Regions from separate parts of the Neobacillus sp. genome, predicted to be linked through region 2. Evidence: a T-box and tRNA genes for the amino acid it is inferred to sense, from the RefSeq annotation. Region 2 holds a T-box; the other holds one or more tRNA genes.

Evidence for each region. A T-box is a leader RNA that pairs with one kind of tRNA and senses whether it is charged. The one in region 2 lies ahead of RTR43_RS08235 (valine--tRNA ligase), so its partner is inferred to be a tRNA-Val.
Region 1: it encodes a tRNA-Val, which carries the amino acid that the T-box ahead of RTR43_RS08235 (valine--tRNA ligase) is inferred to sense. The anticodon was not compared.

What each region holds. Positions count from the first base shown of each region.
Region 1 is NZ_DALZYO010000012.1:50,273-57,638, reverse strand. It holds gene RTR43_RS08970 (hypothetical protein) at 227-538, opposite strand; gene RTR43_RS08965 (hypothetical protein) at 768-1,544, shown strand; gene RTR43_RS08960 (PDDEXK family nuclease) at 1,628-2,758, shown strand; gene RTR43_RS08955 (RNA-binding protein) at 2,786-3,214, shown strand; gene RTR43_RS08950 (Sau3AI family type II restriction endonuclease) at 3,413-4,786, shown strand; tRNA gene RTR43_RS08945 (tRNA-Val) at 4,965-5,037, shown strand; gene RTR43_RS08940 (NAD(P)-dependent oxidoreductase) at 5,185-5,823, opposite strand; gene RTR43_RS08935 (Rrf2 family transcriptional regulator) at 5,889-6,296, opposite strand; gene RTR43_RS08930 (endonuclease III domain-containing protein) at 6,439-7,080, opposite strand; gene RTR43_RS08925 (DNA-3-methyladenine glycosylase family protein) at 7,146-7,366, opposite strand, start outside.
Region 2 is NZ_DALZYO010000011.1:36,552-43,917, reverse strand. It holds gene RTR43_RS08255 (serine hydrolase domain-containing protein) at 1-685, shown strand, start outside; gene spoVID (stage VI sporulation protein D) at 945-2,024, shown strand; gene ysxE (spore coat protein YsxE) at 2,114-3,157, shown strand; gene RTR43_RS08240 (hypothetical protein) at 3,174-3,365, opposite strand; T-box leader at 3,525-3,762, shown strand; gene RTR43_RS08235 (valine--tRNA ligase) at 3,979-6,621, shown strand; gene RTR43_RS08230 (bifunctional folylpolyglutamate synthase/dihydrofolate synthase) at 6,889-7,366, shown strand, end outside.

The sequences.
Region 1 (7,366 bases), on a different contig from region 2:
CATCATCCTAAAACCTAGCTAATCGCCACAAAATCTTAATCGAAACCCTATCGAGAATAGTACAAAAAACTATAGCAAAATCAAATGATTTTCACTTTCTATTCCCTTTACTTTTAGAAAGTGAATAGTGGTAGGTGTATAAGTGTGTGAATAAGTAAAAGACCACAATAAAGCGGTCTTTTCTTTGTTAATAATATACTTCTAACACATGTTCGATATTAAAAAGTTAATGAGTTTGTGTATCATGCTTTTGAACAAATTCCATAAATTCGCTAGCTTTATAGCTTGAGAATTTGTTTAAAAAATATTGCATTCCAACTAAGCTAGAAAACGTTTTGGTAGTCAATTTCTTATCAATATGATATTCAAATTCACTTTGTGATTGAAGCATGTAAATATGAAGGGTGAAGGTATCATCTTTAGCACTCATTACGAGCATACCAAGTACTGGGTTTAAAGCGTTAACTATCATACCTTCAAAATCAAGTTGTTCCAGTAGTTCATTATCGATTACGAGACTGCAATTACCAACTTTCAAGGCTTATTCCTCCAATTTTTAGACTTCAACAATATTCTACTTGATTTATGGCTTGATTGTCATATTTTTACAAAAAAGTCGGAATTTAGACATAAAGCTTTTGTCAAATATACAAACTAATCTCTACACATTTATGAAAGATATTAAAATAATTTAACTCTGAAGTTCCGTTTTCTGCCATTCCATGATAAGTTTTACTGAGAAATGAAAAAAGGAGAGGCTACTCAATATGGAAACAAGAACTTATTTTGAGTTAAGAAGGTTTGTTGAAAATCTTTATAATAGTAAAGATAATCAATCGTTGAAGCGATATTCCTTCAAAAATAAAGAAGGGCAGATTCATATTTATAAAAATACTCCGACAGAACTTCCAATTGTTTACGGTGAAGGTACTCTTAATGAGCATAGCATTGAACTGAGGGTTCCTGGGAGATTAACATTTAAACACAGAATAACAGGGGATATTACAGATGATATCCAAAGGTTTGATATTAGGATTAGGTTGAAAAATAAAAGATGGAACGAATTTATAACACCAAAGCATACGGAAATTGTAGAGGATTTGTTCAATAAGATAGCTTCTGTTCAAAATGAGGATACAAGAAAAAAAACGTATAATGCTCTTGCTACAATCCTACAAAATATATATTTTGATTTATACCCATTTAAGCGATTAAATATGAAAGAAGAAGATAAATATCAGAAAGAATATAAAGGGTTTAGCTTGCCTGAATTGGTAACATTTATTAAATGGTGTACGCTTCAAGAAGATATTAATTTTCCATCAAACAATAACTATGGGAAGGATGACTGGGGAAAAGACTTATTATTTGCTAGATACTATGAAGCAATTAACGCAGGTTTATATCAAGATAGTAGATTGCTTAAACAGATATTAGTAAGAACAAATAATCATGGTCAAGATAAACCAGCATTAATGGATAAAAGGATATATCAAGGTACATTAGCTACTAGATTTGATTTAGAGAATGTGTGGGATTTATAAGTGAATTTAGTAAGTTATGCTTATTCTGGAAAATAAGGTAATCTATAAGGGTTAAATTATTAAAATTATTGAGGATGAAGTTAATGGCTGGCTATATATTTAACTTGGATAGTGATGAATCCCTAGTTTATTGTATTGAAAATGGTGTATATGGAACTAAACTAAATATCCCAGATAATAAAATTTGGAGAAAAGAACATGAGGGTACTTTTGCTGATTATCTTAGTATGAAAGAAGGAGACAATGTTTATTTTTTTAGGGATAGAATGATTTATGGCATTGGGGAATTAATCAATTTTGGATTCGATTGCAAATATTTGAATTTCCCTAATGCTGACTTGCCAATAAAAGTAAACTTTTTTGATGTAAGGGATTCAATGTTATTGAATGTGAATTCTGAAAATGTTAATAATCGATGCATCTGTACTTTTCACCCTGCACCCCACTTTTTTAAGCAGGGAGTTGACATGGATGATGTACTATCTTCAAATCCAATTAATTTTAGAATGTTAAGGGCATTTTGGAAAGCTAGCTTCATAAAAATAGATGATAAAGAAAATAAAGCATTAAGAGATATAATTTTGAAAAGAAATGAAGAGTTCATTAATAAACCAGTTGGGGTTTTTAAATCTGTAATCGACTCAATTATCCATATAGCATCAACTGTTAATGAAAGTTATTCAATCACATCGAAAAATTTGTTGTCATTATGCTCTAATGGTTATCTATTAAAACATGAAATGGCAATTGAAGCGGGGATAATAGATATAATTTCACAAGGTATGGTCTCACCGTTTGGAAGATGGGATTATGTTTCTAGGCAAGTAATCGCTTCACCTTTTAAACCTATAGATTATATGGACAGAATGGATGTATTTGGGTATAAATACATTAGAAATTACGATACAATATCCAAATACTTAATTATCGAAATTAAAAAAGATAGCGGTACTAAGGATGCAATTGACCAAGTTATGAAGTATGTTGACTGGGTTAATCAAGAATATGCATATGGCGATTACTCAATGATAAACGCTTTTTTAGTGTGTAGCAATTTTCCACAAGAGGTAATTGAATATAGGAATAAGGTATGTATTAGAAACTATGTAAAAGGTAGAAGACCTGTAATTTCAGATGAATGGTCGAATGTAAGATTAATTAAATATGAGTTTGATACTAATAACAAAAAATTAAATTTTAAAGAAATTAATTAGAATAAAGCCAACAAAGGGGAATAAATAATGAAGTGGAAACTTGTAAACATGATATTACCTGTCATCCTTTTATTTGTAACGTCTGCATGCTCCCCCACAACGAAAAGTACTACTCAACCAGAATCGCAAAAAGTAGAGGAAATAGTGGATAATTCACAAAAAGAAAAAGAGTTTCAACAAGCTTTACAGGAATATATTGATGAGAATTTCGGCATAAAAGGGTTGGAAACCTCATGGTATTCAAACATTAAGGGATATGAGGTACATATAGAAAAAGAAACGGTAGTGAAGGTAAGAACGGACTTAGCTATAGAAAATACTAAAATTCAAGGTTTGACAGGAGCCTTTTTGGGCTTTCTAAATGACAAAACAAACACATATAGAGCGGATAAAGTAGTATTGGTTGATATGAATGGAAATATTATATTAGAGAAAGAGACAATACTTAAACCATAGGGTAGGAGTAATCTCAAAGATTTCCTTGGTGAAAACAGGTGGGATAGACTGAGAGATATCTAGAAGTATAGCTTTTAGAAAGTAATATTACATGTAGGAAATATTTTTTGTTAAACATAGTATCGGCACGTTAATGAAGGGAAATGCATTATTCTTTTAGGAAACTACATTTTGTTTTTCAAATTACGAGGTGGTTAAATGTCATATATATATTCTGATTCGTGGACTGAACAACAAATATTTGATGTGGCAGAAGAACTTGTCGGAAAGAAACTTGGAGATTTAGATAAATCGGGTTGGTTAAAAAAGAAAAAGGATAAAGGCTGTATTGGAAATATGATTCAAGCTGACTTTTTCGGAATTCCGGCAAACTCAATCAAAGGTTCAGATTTTGTACATCATCACATCGAATTGAAAGTAACACCTATTCTTAAGAAAAAAAAGGTTGGATTCAGCTCTAAAGAGCGTCTTGTTCTGGGAATGATTAACTATATGGAAGATTATAAGATTCCATTTGAAGAAAGTGTTGTAAATAAAAAGGCACAAAGCATGCTTTTAATTTTTTACCTTCATGAAGAAAACAAACCTGTTGAAGAATTTAAAATAATTAAGACTGCACGTTTTCAATTACCTAAATATGATGAGCCACAAGTTCGATTAGATTACCAATCAATTATTGATAAAATCCAGCAAGGTGAAGCTCATGATATTAGTGAGAAACAACAGAAAATATTGGGTGCATGCACGAAAGGCCAAGGAAAAGGAAAAGACCTTGTTAAACAACCCTTTTTTAAAGAGAAAGCAAAATCACGAGCATATTCTTATAAAGTTGGTTACATGTCTGCTTATTTTAGAAATTTAGCTACACCTGAGCAGGTTGAACATATTGATGTTCCGCCTCAGAAATGCTTCCTTGATACAGTAACTGAAACCTTAGATAAATATAAAGGAAAAACTGATGAAGAAATCCAAAAAATTTTACAAAAGAAAGTAAAAGGGAAGAGTAAGCTATTCAATTTAATTGGTTTCATGTTTGGTACTAAAGGAAATCTAAATCATACTGAGGAGTTCTTGAAAGAAGGATATGCTATAAAAACTGTTCGTGAAAGACTGGATAAGACTAAGAATCAAGATATGTCATTTCCAAATCTTGACTTCACTGAAATAGCAAATGATGAATTTGAGGAATCTACTTGGTATGGATGGTTTGCTGAAACAAAATATATACTTACAGTGTGGGATGAATACGAGAGTGGTAAAAACATTTTTGTAGGATATAAAATTTGGGTTCCTGACGAAGAATTACTTAAAATAGCCTCTAAACTATATTATCGAATAAAATATATGCTAGATATGGACTTAATTAAGGTAAAAATTAATGAAAAAAAAGGCAAACACGGTGAATGGAAGGATAACATACCTGGAAGAAAAGCAGACTATCCACCATTTCAAATTCGTCCAAAAGGTTCTGGTGAAAGTGTATTTGTAACATTACCTAACGGTTTAACATTAAAGAAAAAATGCTTATTCATTAATAAAGAATATATAAGAAAGATTATCGGGATAATCTAATTGGAACACAAAATGTGAGTGCCTTTCTTTTGTTTTATTGCATGGTGTATTCTATTTACGAAAGTTATTGTTGACCAATTCAACCGACCACTTTACAATAGTAAATGTAAACACTAGAAGGTTAGTGGTCAGTTGTTCTAAAAGAATTTGTAATTCCTAAGAAACCTATATATATCATGACTTTTCTACTCAGCTGGGAGAGCGCAACCTTGACAGGGTTGAGGTCGGGGGTTCGAACCCCTCACAGGTCATCATTATTCCTAACATCCATTGGATGTTAGGATTTTTTGTTGTTTGTAAACTAATGTTAGGACATTTGCAGATCTGTTTAACATGAAATATTCTATATAATTTTTAAAATAACAAGAGCTGTAATCATATGATCACAGCTCCAAATTTTATTCAGATTCACCAACGACTGTGAATCTTTCATTAATATGCTGAGGATTTTCAATTTCATTCAGAACGGCTATTGCATAGTCAGCATAGCTGACGTAGCTATCGCCTTTTGAATTAACCAGTAGGTTATCTTTTCCTGTTTGATAGGCTCCAGTTCTTTTTCCTTCAGGATCAAATACTGCAGAAGGACTGATGAATGTCCATGTTATATCTGTTGTTTCCTGTAATTCTTGGAGATTTCGTCCCTGACCTTTTGCTGTTGGTTTAAACATATCAGGAAAATCAGGTGTGTCGATGACCTTAATCGTTTTGTTTTCATCTACATAAAGACTACCTGCTCCTCCGACAATAATCGCTTTTGTATTTGTTCCTTTAAGCGCCTCAATGAGAGCATGACCAGCGTCAACATGAACTTGCTCTTCACCTAGTGGAGCACCAAAAGCATTCACTACTACGTCAAACTGCTTTACATCGTCTGATGTTAGGTCAAATATATTTTTTTCAATCACTTGTACACTTTTGTCCTTAAGTTTTGAACCGTCTCTTACAATGGCTGTTACTTGATGTCCGCGGTCGACTGCCTCTTTCAAAATAAAACTACCTGCTTTGCCACTAGCTCCTATAATGGCAATATTCATTTTTTTATCCTCCTTTTGGTTAATTGTAACAATAATAGTTACAATTTGGTGGTGAAAAAATCTCTTTATTCAAAGAGATCATGTAATATGTCATCAAGTGTTTGCCTAGCTAATTCATTTTCCATCGCGCTCTGAGCACACATGAATTTGTTTTCAAGTGTTGCTTGAATATTTCTACCCACTACACAATCAGGATTGGGGTCTTCATGCATGGCAAAGGTTGTTTCAGCTTTTCCTTGAACCGCTTTATAAATCTCCAACAAAGTAATATCGATTGGGTCTTTTGTAAGATTAACTCCAGGAACTCCTGCCTGTGATGTTAACAGTCCAGCTTTTTTTAGCATACTGCTTATGCGTCGGATGACGACTGGATTCGTATTAACACTACTCGCGATGAAATCTGAAGTGGCTCGAGGTTGAAAGGATGCTAATGCCAGAATATGAATCGCAACAGCAAATCGACTATTTTTCATAGGAACACCACCATGTAACAATTATAGTTACAAGTAATATTGTTTGTCAAATTATTTATTTTTATACAGGGAAATTACAAAAAAAATTCATCCTTAACTTACAGTTGAATGATGAATTCAGCTTCATCCTATTATGAATAGGCTAGTCCAATCTTCGATCACAAATTTCAAATAATGGGCACTTCTCACATATCGGGGTTGCTTTGCAATGCACCTTCGCATGTTCAACGAGAAGAGCATGGAATTCATTATATAATTTCACCTCGCTAGGCAATACTTTTTCAATTTGTTTTCTAAAGGCATCGTATGATTCAGGCATATTATTTCCTAGGCGGTAAAAAATTCGCCTTGCATATGCGTCCACTATAAAAATGGGAGTATCAAATGTATAAAGCAAGATAACATCAGCCGTTTCCCGGCCGATCCCCTTAATACTTAACAGCTCATTTCGCAATGGAAGCCTATCCACTTTTTTTATCTTATGGATATCATAATCATAGGTTTTAAACCATTCCATATATGCCTTTATTCGCTTTGCTTTAATATTGAAAAAGCCGCTTGGTCTTATAAGTTGGGCAAGTTCTTCAATGGGTAATTGGGCAACCCCTTCAGGATACAAAAAGGGTTTAATATTTATTAATGCCTTGTCCACATTGGACCAACTTGTATTTTGAACGAGTATGGAGCCTATCATCATTTCAAACGGTGTCTCAGCTGGCCACCAGCCTTGAGGACCGTAGTGTTCAAATAATTGGTTGTAAATCAATTGATAATCGTACTTCATTTAATCACCGATTTTCTTCCTATGCCTATATTCGCTTATGCGGATATGAATTTTTGGAGAATTTTTTAGTAGAGAACACGCCATAAATAAAAAGTTGCATATGCTTGCCAATTCGCCCACTTTAATGAAAGTTTTAAGAGCTCTTCTTTTGAGGGCTTTTTCTCTGAACTGGTAAGATGCTTGATGGCGTTATGCAGTCCGACATCATCAATCGGATAAGCCGAAGTAAATCGTAAGCAGCGCATTAACACGTAATTTGCAGTCCATGGACCAATCCCGCGTATTT
Region 2 (7,366 bases):
TTCGGGTATCCGGTCACCACATTGGCAGAAAAATGATAAAACGCCGTTAGATTTAATTCAGGAAATTGCAAAAGGATCTGTAAAATTCCAGCCTGGTGAAAAATGGGACTATCTCGACGCAAACTATATGGTTCTTGGCTATATTGTGGAAAAAGTTACTGGAACATCACTTCATGAATTTATTCAGGAGAACATTTTTGATAAGGTTCCCCTAAAGGAAACAGGATTTTTTACACATGAAAATCCTGAACCATATACATCTAAAAGCTATGTGAAGAAAGATGATAAAATAGAAAAAACAAATTCCTTGAACCCCTACCTCCTATTTGGGTGTGGGGATATTTATACAACCGCTTATGATTTAGCCCAATTTGATCAAGCCTTGCTAAGTGGTAAACTTGTTTCAAAAAATAGTCTTGAACAAATGACTACTCCATCAGCCGCACAACCCAAGTATGCACTTGGTATCTATAATGATTATGATAGAAATTATTATTTCAGTATCGGGGTTTTAGGTGGATGGTATTCGATGCATGGATATTATAAAGATAACAATCATACACAAATTGTAATCCTAATGAATTCAAGAACAAAAACTACCGAAATAGGAAGTATTATGAAAAATATTTATCGAATTATCATGGATTCACCGTTATCTTCACAAACCGACCTTGCACATTCATAATGGTATCGATTTCATTGTGGCACCTGAAACCCGCAGAATAAAGCCCAACTTCCTAGGGTTTCAGGCCCTAATCCGCAATCCCCTCGCCAAATCCACAACTCCCATCTCAATTCGCCATCTTACTTCGACCCCAGAATAAAGGTAGCAATCTAATTCTTTTCACGCCTCAAGCGCTTTTTTATCATAAATGAAAAAATCCCCTCATAAAGTGTAAGTGACATAGTGATTTTGCGTGAAGGAAACGAAAGGAGGAGTCGCTTTGTCCCAGGAGAATCAATCGTGTCTGCGATTTTCCTTGGAGGAGTCCTTGTGGTTTAGAAAAGGACAGGAAGTCGAAGAGCTTGTTTCGATTTCCCTAGACCCGGACATTACCATCCAGGAAAACGATCAGTACGTAACCATACGTGGTTCGCTAGAGCTCACCGGCGAATATAAAAGTTACGAAGCTGCCGATGAAGGCAAGGATGAAGGCTTTACCTCGCAAAAATTTGTAGAAAGAGTGGCGGCACTTGATGAAGGAAACTGTGAATTTTCACATCGTTTCCCCGTCGATATCACCATCCCGAATAATCGGATTCAAAGCATTTACGATATTGATGTCCTCGTTGAATCCTTTGATTATTCCCTACCAGAGCGCAGCTGCTTGAAGCTCTCTGCAGAACTAACCATCAGTGGTCTTTATGGAATCGAACAACAACAGGAGCTAGAACAAACACCAGAGTATGAGGTACTTCACCGTACCGAAGAAGAAGCTGCAGAGGAAGAAGTAGAAGTTGAGCAAGAAGTCGTTCCCAGCAGCCATGAAGATAACTTCCTGTTTGAAGTTGAGGCAAGAAAACAGCAAGAGGAAGAAAGTGTGGAAGTATTACCGAAATTCCCAACCTTCAACTATCAACCGCAAGTGGAGTATGAAGAAGAAGACTACGAGCCTGCATGGGACCTCCAAGAGGCTAGAAGTGAGAGCAGTCAACCAATTGAAATGGAGCATAAAGTAGTACTTGAAGAAGAATCGGTCCCAAATCCACATTTTGAAGAAGAGGTAACGATTTTAGAAGAGAGTTCATCCTCTTCTGATGATGTGATAAAAAAGGTAAAGAAAAAGCTATCTGGGAAAAAGAAGAGCATGACGTTGACAGAGTTTTTTGCCCGCAAGGATGAAAGTTCTGCTCATGCGAAATTGAAGGTTTGTATCGTGCAAAAAGGTGATACTCTCGATGGAGTTGCCGAGCGTTATGATGTAACAGTTCCAAATCTCCTCCGCGTGAATAATCTTGAACTCAATCAAGACATTTATGAAGGGCAAGTATTATACATCCCTGCAACATTTGCAAAAAAATAATAGTTCAAAAAGAAGCTGAGCGGGTTTCTTTAACCAGCTCAGCTTCGTTTAGATACAGTTTTTCTTTTTTGAAAGAGAGATGAGTTTTCATGAATGACTCCAATCGATTAGAAGCCATCGCCCCAATTTTAAAGAATTATCTTGTCGAGCCCTACTTTGTTGAAGATATCGGTATTGTCCAAAAAGTATATTCAAATAAAGGAACCTTTGCCTTAAAAAAAATTGATCCAACAATAGGGACCGATTTCGTCCGTCATGTTCATCTTCTCTACCAAAAAGGGTTTAACCGGATTGTTCCGATTTACCCTACAATGGACGGCAGGTATGCAGTTTTATACGATAACAACCTTTACTATCTAATGCCATGGATGCCAAATGATCAAAAGGAAGATCGCGAGCACAAAAACCAACAGCTGTTCCGGGAATTAGCGAGGCTTCACACTCTTTCTGCCAAAGAAATTACGGTAAACAATGAAGAACGAACAGAGCATTATGAAAAGACAATTCAACAACTGGAAAAACAGCAGGAATTCCTTGATGGCTTCGCTGATGAATGTGAAAGAAAGACGTATATGTCCCCGTTCGAATTGTTATTTTGCCTGTATTACAATGAAATTAGCCAGGCGCTAAAGTTTTCGAAAACAAAATTTGAAGAATGGTATGAGAGCACGAAGGAAGCTGAGAAGGCGCGAATGGTGATCATTCACGGGAAATTATCATCCGAGCATTTTCTGTATGATGACAGGGGATACGGTTTTTTTATCAATTTTGAAAATGCCCGTTATGGTTCACCGATTCATGATCTCCTGCCCTATATTTCACGAGCCCTCGATACGAATCCGAAGCGAAATGACACGACTATTGAATGGATGTATCATTACTTTAAATACTTTCCGTTTAAAGAAGATGAGAAATTGTTGTTCTACAGTTATTTAGCTCTACCAATCCCCATCATCAAGACGACAGAAAAATATTATCGAAAGCAGAGCCCCAAAAATGAATTAAAATTTGTGAGACAGCTGCAGCACCGCTATTGGCATCTGAAAAATTCCGAGTATACCGTGATGAGAATGACGGAAATTGAAGCCCAGCAACGGCAGAAAAAAGAAGGAGCCCAGCAGCAGCTTGATTAACTGCAACAAGGGCTCCTTATATAATTTCAAAATAGATGGAAACGGCGATGGCGATAAAAAAGGATAATAATAATACATCAAAAACGGTTGGAAAAAAGATTGTTCGTAGGAATTGAAAAATAATAAATGGTACAATAAATTGTCCGCAAAATCTCCGAATCGTTCTAAACCAGGGTCGGTGTTTGTATTTTTGAAAATTCCCCCTCACCCGAAAAACCTCCTCATTCAACTTCGACATCTACCTATATATATTCTAAATATTTGTAAATTCCCCTTAAAACTTACATATAGTATAAAATAAAAGAAATTTGGTCATCATGATTGACGTCTAACCCTTTTTTTCGGTAGTATAACAATATAATTTAAAAAATAAGCAAAGACAGGGAAGAGTATGATGCTAAGCTTACTTAAAGAGAGGGAAATTATTAGCTGGAAAATTTCCTAAGAGGCACATCAGAAGGTCGCCCAAGAGCTTCTTCTGCGAACGGATCCAGTGATCCTAGTAATGGAAGACGGATGAAATCCGTTATCCTAGTTAAGAGCCAATCATTTTTGTTGATTGGAAAAAAGGTGGTACCGCGAAGCAAACTCCATTCGTCCTTTTATGACGATTGGGGTTTTTTGTTTTTCTGTGGAAAAGGGGCGGTGCGCCGCAAAAACGAAGCGCTTTATCTAATCGTAGAGTAAAAATATACATTATTCACTATGAATTAGATGTGGCTAAGCTTTGCTCACACCGCCTTTATTATGTTGGTGTACAGCTCATATTCAAATCTCTTTCCAAGATTAGGTTTTGAGCACAATAAAAGGAGGAATTTTAGATGGAAACAAAGGAAATAACGATGCCAACTAAATACGACCCGCAATCGATTGAAAAAGGTCGTTATGATTGGTGGTTACAAGGGAAGTTTTTTGAAGCAAAAGATGATGAGAGCAAGCAGCCGTATACAATCGTGATTCCACCGCCAAATGTTACTGGAAAACTTCATATAGGTCATGCTTGGGACACAACCCTGCAAGATATTATCACCCGGATGAAGCGAATGCAGGGCTTTGATGTTCTTTGGCTGCCAGGAATGGACCACGCCGGAATCGCTACCCAATCAAAGGTGGAAGGAAAACTGCGAAGTGAAGGTAAAAGCCGCTACGACCTTGGTAGGGAAAAATTCGTCGAGGAAACATGGAAGTGGAAGGAAGAATATGCCGCTCATATTCGCCAGCAATGGGCAAAACTAGGCTTAGGCTTAGATTATAGCCGTGAGCGTTTCACTCTTGATGAAGGCTTATCTGATGCGGTTCGTGAAGTATTTGTTACCCTTTATAAAAAAGGCCTCATTTACCGCGGGGAATACATTATTAACTGGGATCCGTCCACGAAAACTGCCTTATCTGATATCGAAGTTATTTATAAAGATATTCAAGGTGCGTTTTATCATATGAAATATCCATTGGCAGACGGCTCTGGACAGATTGAAATTGCGACAACTCGTCCAGAAACGATGCTTGGGGATACAGCTGTTGCGGTTCATCCGGAAGACGACCGTTACAAGCACTTAATTGGTAAAACTGTTATTCTGCCAATCGTTGGCCGTGAAATTCCGATTGTTGGCGATGATTATGTTGATATGGAATTCGGCTCTGGTGCGGTAAAAATTACCCCGGCCCATGACCCGAACGATTTTGAAGTCGGCAATCGTCACAATCTTCAACGCGTTCTTGTTATGAATGAAGACGGCTCAATGAATGAAAAGGCTGGCAAGTATCAAGGCCTTGACCGCTTCGAGTGTCGCAAGCAAATTGTTAAGGACCTACAAGAACTAGGCATTCTTTTCAAAATTGAAGACCATATGCATTCCGTGGGCCACTCTGAACGGAGCGGCGCGGTTGTGGAACCATACCTTTCAACACAATGGTTTGTTAAAATGCAGCCGCTCGCTGATGAAGCCATTGCCTTGCAGGATAAAGAAAATAAAGTAAATTTTGTTCCTGATCGGTTTGAAAAAACATACTTGCGCTGGATGGAAAATATCCGTGACTGGTGTATTTCAAGACAGCTTTGGTGGGGACATCGAATTCCTGCCTGGTACCACAAAGAAACAGGCGAGGTATACGTTGATCACGAGCCACCTGCTGACCTAGAAAATTGGGAACAGGACAAAGATGTTTTAGATACATGGTTTAGTTCCGCTCTTTGGCCGTTCTCCACAATGGGCTGGCCTGACACGGAAGCAGCTGATTATAAGCGTTACTTCCCTATAAGTACACTTGTTACGGGCTATGACATCATTTTCTTCTGGGTATCGAGAATGATTTTCCAAAGCCTTGAGTTTACAGGTGAGCGTCCATTTAAAGATGTTCTCATCCACGGCCTCGTTCGTGATGAGCAAGGACGGAAAATGAGTAAATCGCTTGGCAATGGTGTCGACCCAATGGATGTCATTGATAAATATGGTGCCGATGCCTTAAGGTACTTCCTATCGACAGGTAGTTCACCTGGCCAGGATTTACGCTATAGTACGGAAAAGGTTGAAGCTACCTGGAATTTTGCCAATAAAATTTGGAATGCCTCCCGGTTTGCGTTAATGAATATGGACGGCCTGACTTACGAGGATATTGATTTTAGCGGAGAAAAGTCAGTTGCCGATAAGTGGATTTTAACGCGTTTAAATGAAACGATTGAACAAGTGACGAAGCTTTCAGAGCGCTATGAATTTGGGGAAGTTGGCCGTGCGCTTTACAATTTTATCTGGGATGATTTCTGTGATTGGTATATTGAAATGGCGAAGCTGCCGCTTTATGGAGAAGACGAAGCAGCTAAGAAAACGACTCGTTCGATTCTAGCCTACGTGTTAGACCAAACGATGCGCTTACTTCATCCGTTCATGCCATTTATCACCGAGGAAATTTGGCAGAACCTCCCTCATAGTGGCGAATCGATTACCGAAGCAAAATGGCCGGAGGTTAGACATGAGCTTTCCGATGACGAAGCCGAACAAGAAATGAAGCTTCTCATGGAAATGATTCGGTCTGTACGAAACATTCGTGCCGAAGTAAACACGCCGATGAGCAAGAAAGTCAAAATGCTCGTTAAAGCAAAGGATGAAAAGGTTCTAAAGGCGATTGAGAACAACCGTAGCTATATTGAACGCTTCTGTAACCCGGAGGAACTGCAAATGGGTACAGACATTCAATCTCCTGAAAAAGCAATGACGGCTGTTATTTCAGGCTTGGAAATCATTCTTCCACTTGAAGACTTGATTAACATTGACGAAGAAATTGCTCGTCTTGAAAAAGAATGGGACCGATTAAATAAAGAAGTAGACAGAGTTAAGAAGAAATTAGGCAATGAAGGCTTTATGAAAAAAGCACCAGAAAGTGTTGTTGCTGAAGAACGTGGCAAGGAAAAGGATTATCTCGAAAAAAGAAGCATTGTCGAAGCACGGATTAACGAATTAAAAGGTTAAACAGTTAGGTGAGGCGAATCCGGCAAAGGATTCGTCTCGCCTATTAATTCGCGTTGAGAAAATAATCAAAATCCTGTCTGAAAGATGCAATTTTGCTGTAAATGCCAATTTATCTGCGGTTTTTAGTCATAAATCAGCGAATCCGCACAGTTTATCAGCGAATTTTTGATATTATCAGCGAATCTCTTTTATCAGCGAATCAAATAATAAATCTTTTTTTAGAAGAAAATATTAAAAAATCAAGTCAAAACAGATGGGGTGTAACGGATGTTTACTGCATATAAAGAAGCCCTTGACTGGATTCATGCAAGGTTAAGACTGGGAATTAAACCAGGTTTAAAACGGATGGAATGGATGATGGATAGGCTTGACCATCCGGAAGCAAAAATAAAAACGGTCCATATCGGCGGAACAAATGGAAAAGGTTCAACGGTTACTTTTCTCCGTTCGATACTCGAGTCCGCAGGATATACGGTCGGCACCTTTACCTCTCCTTATATTGAGCAATTTAACGAACGGATTAGTGTGAACGGGAAACCGATTACTGATGATGAACTTCTAAAGCTAGCCAATGTCATTCGTCCATTAGCGGATGAGTTAGAGGAAACAGAGCTTGGCGGCCCTACTGAATTCGAAGTTATTACTGCTATGGCCTTCTATTATTTTGCAAATAATAGCAAGGTGGACTTGGTAATTTTTGAGGTGGGGTTAGGTGGACGATTTGATTCCACTAATATTATTCATC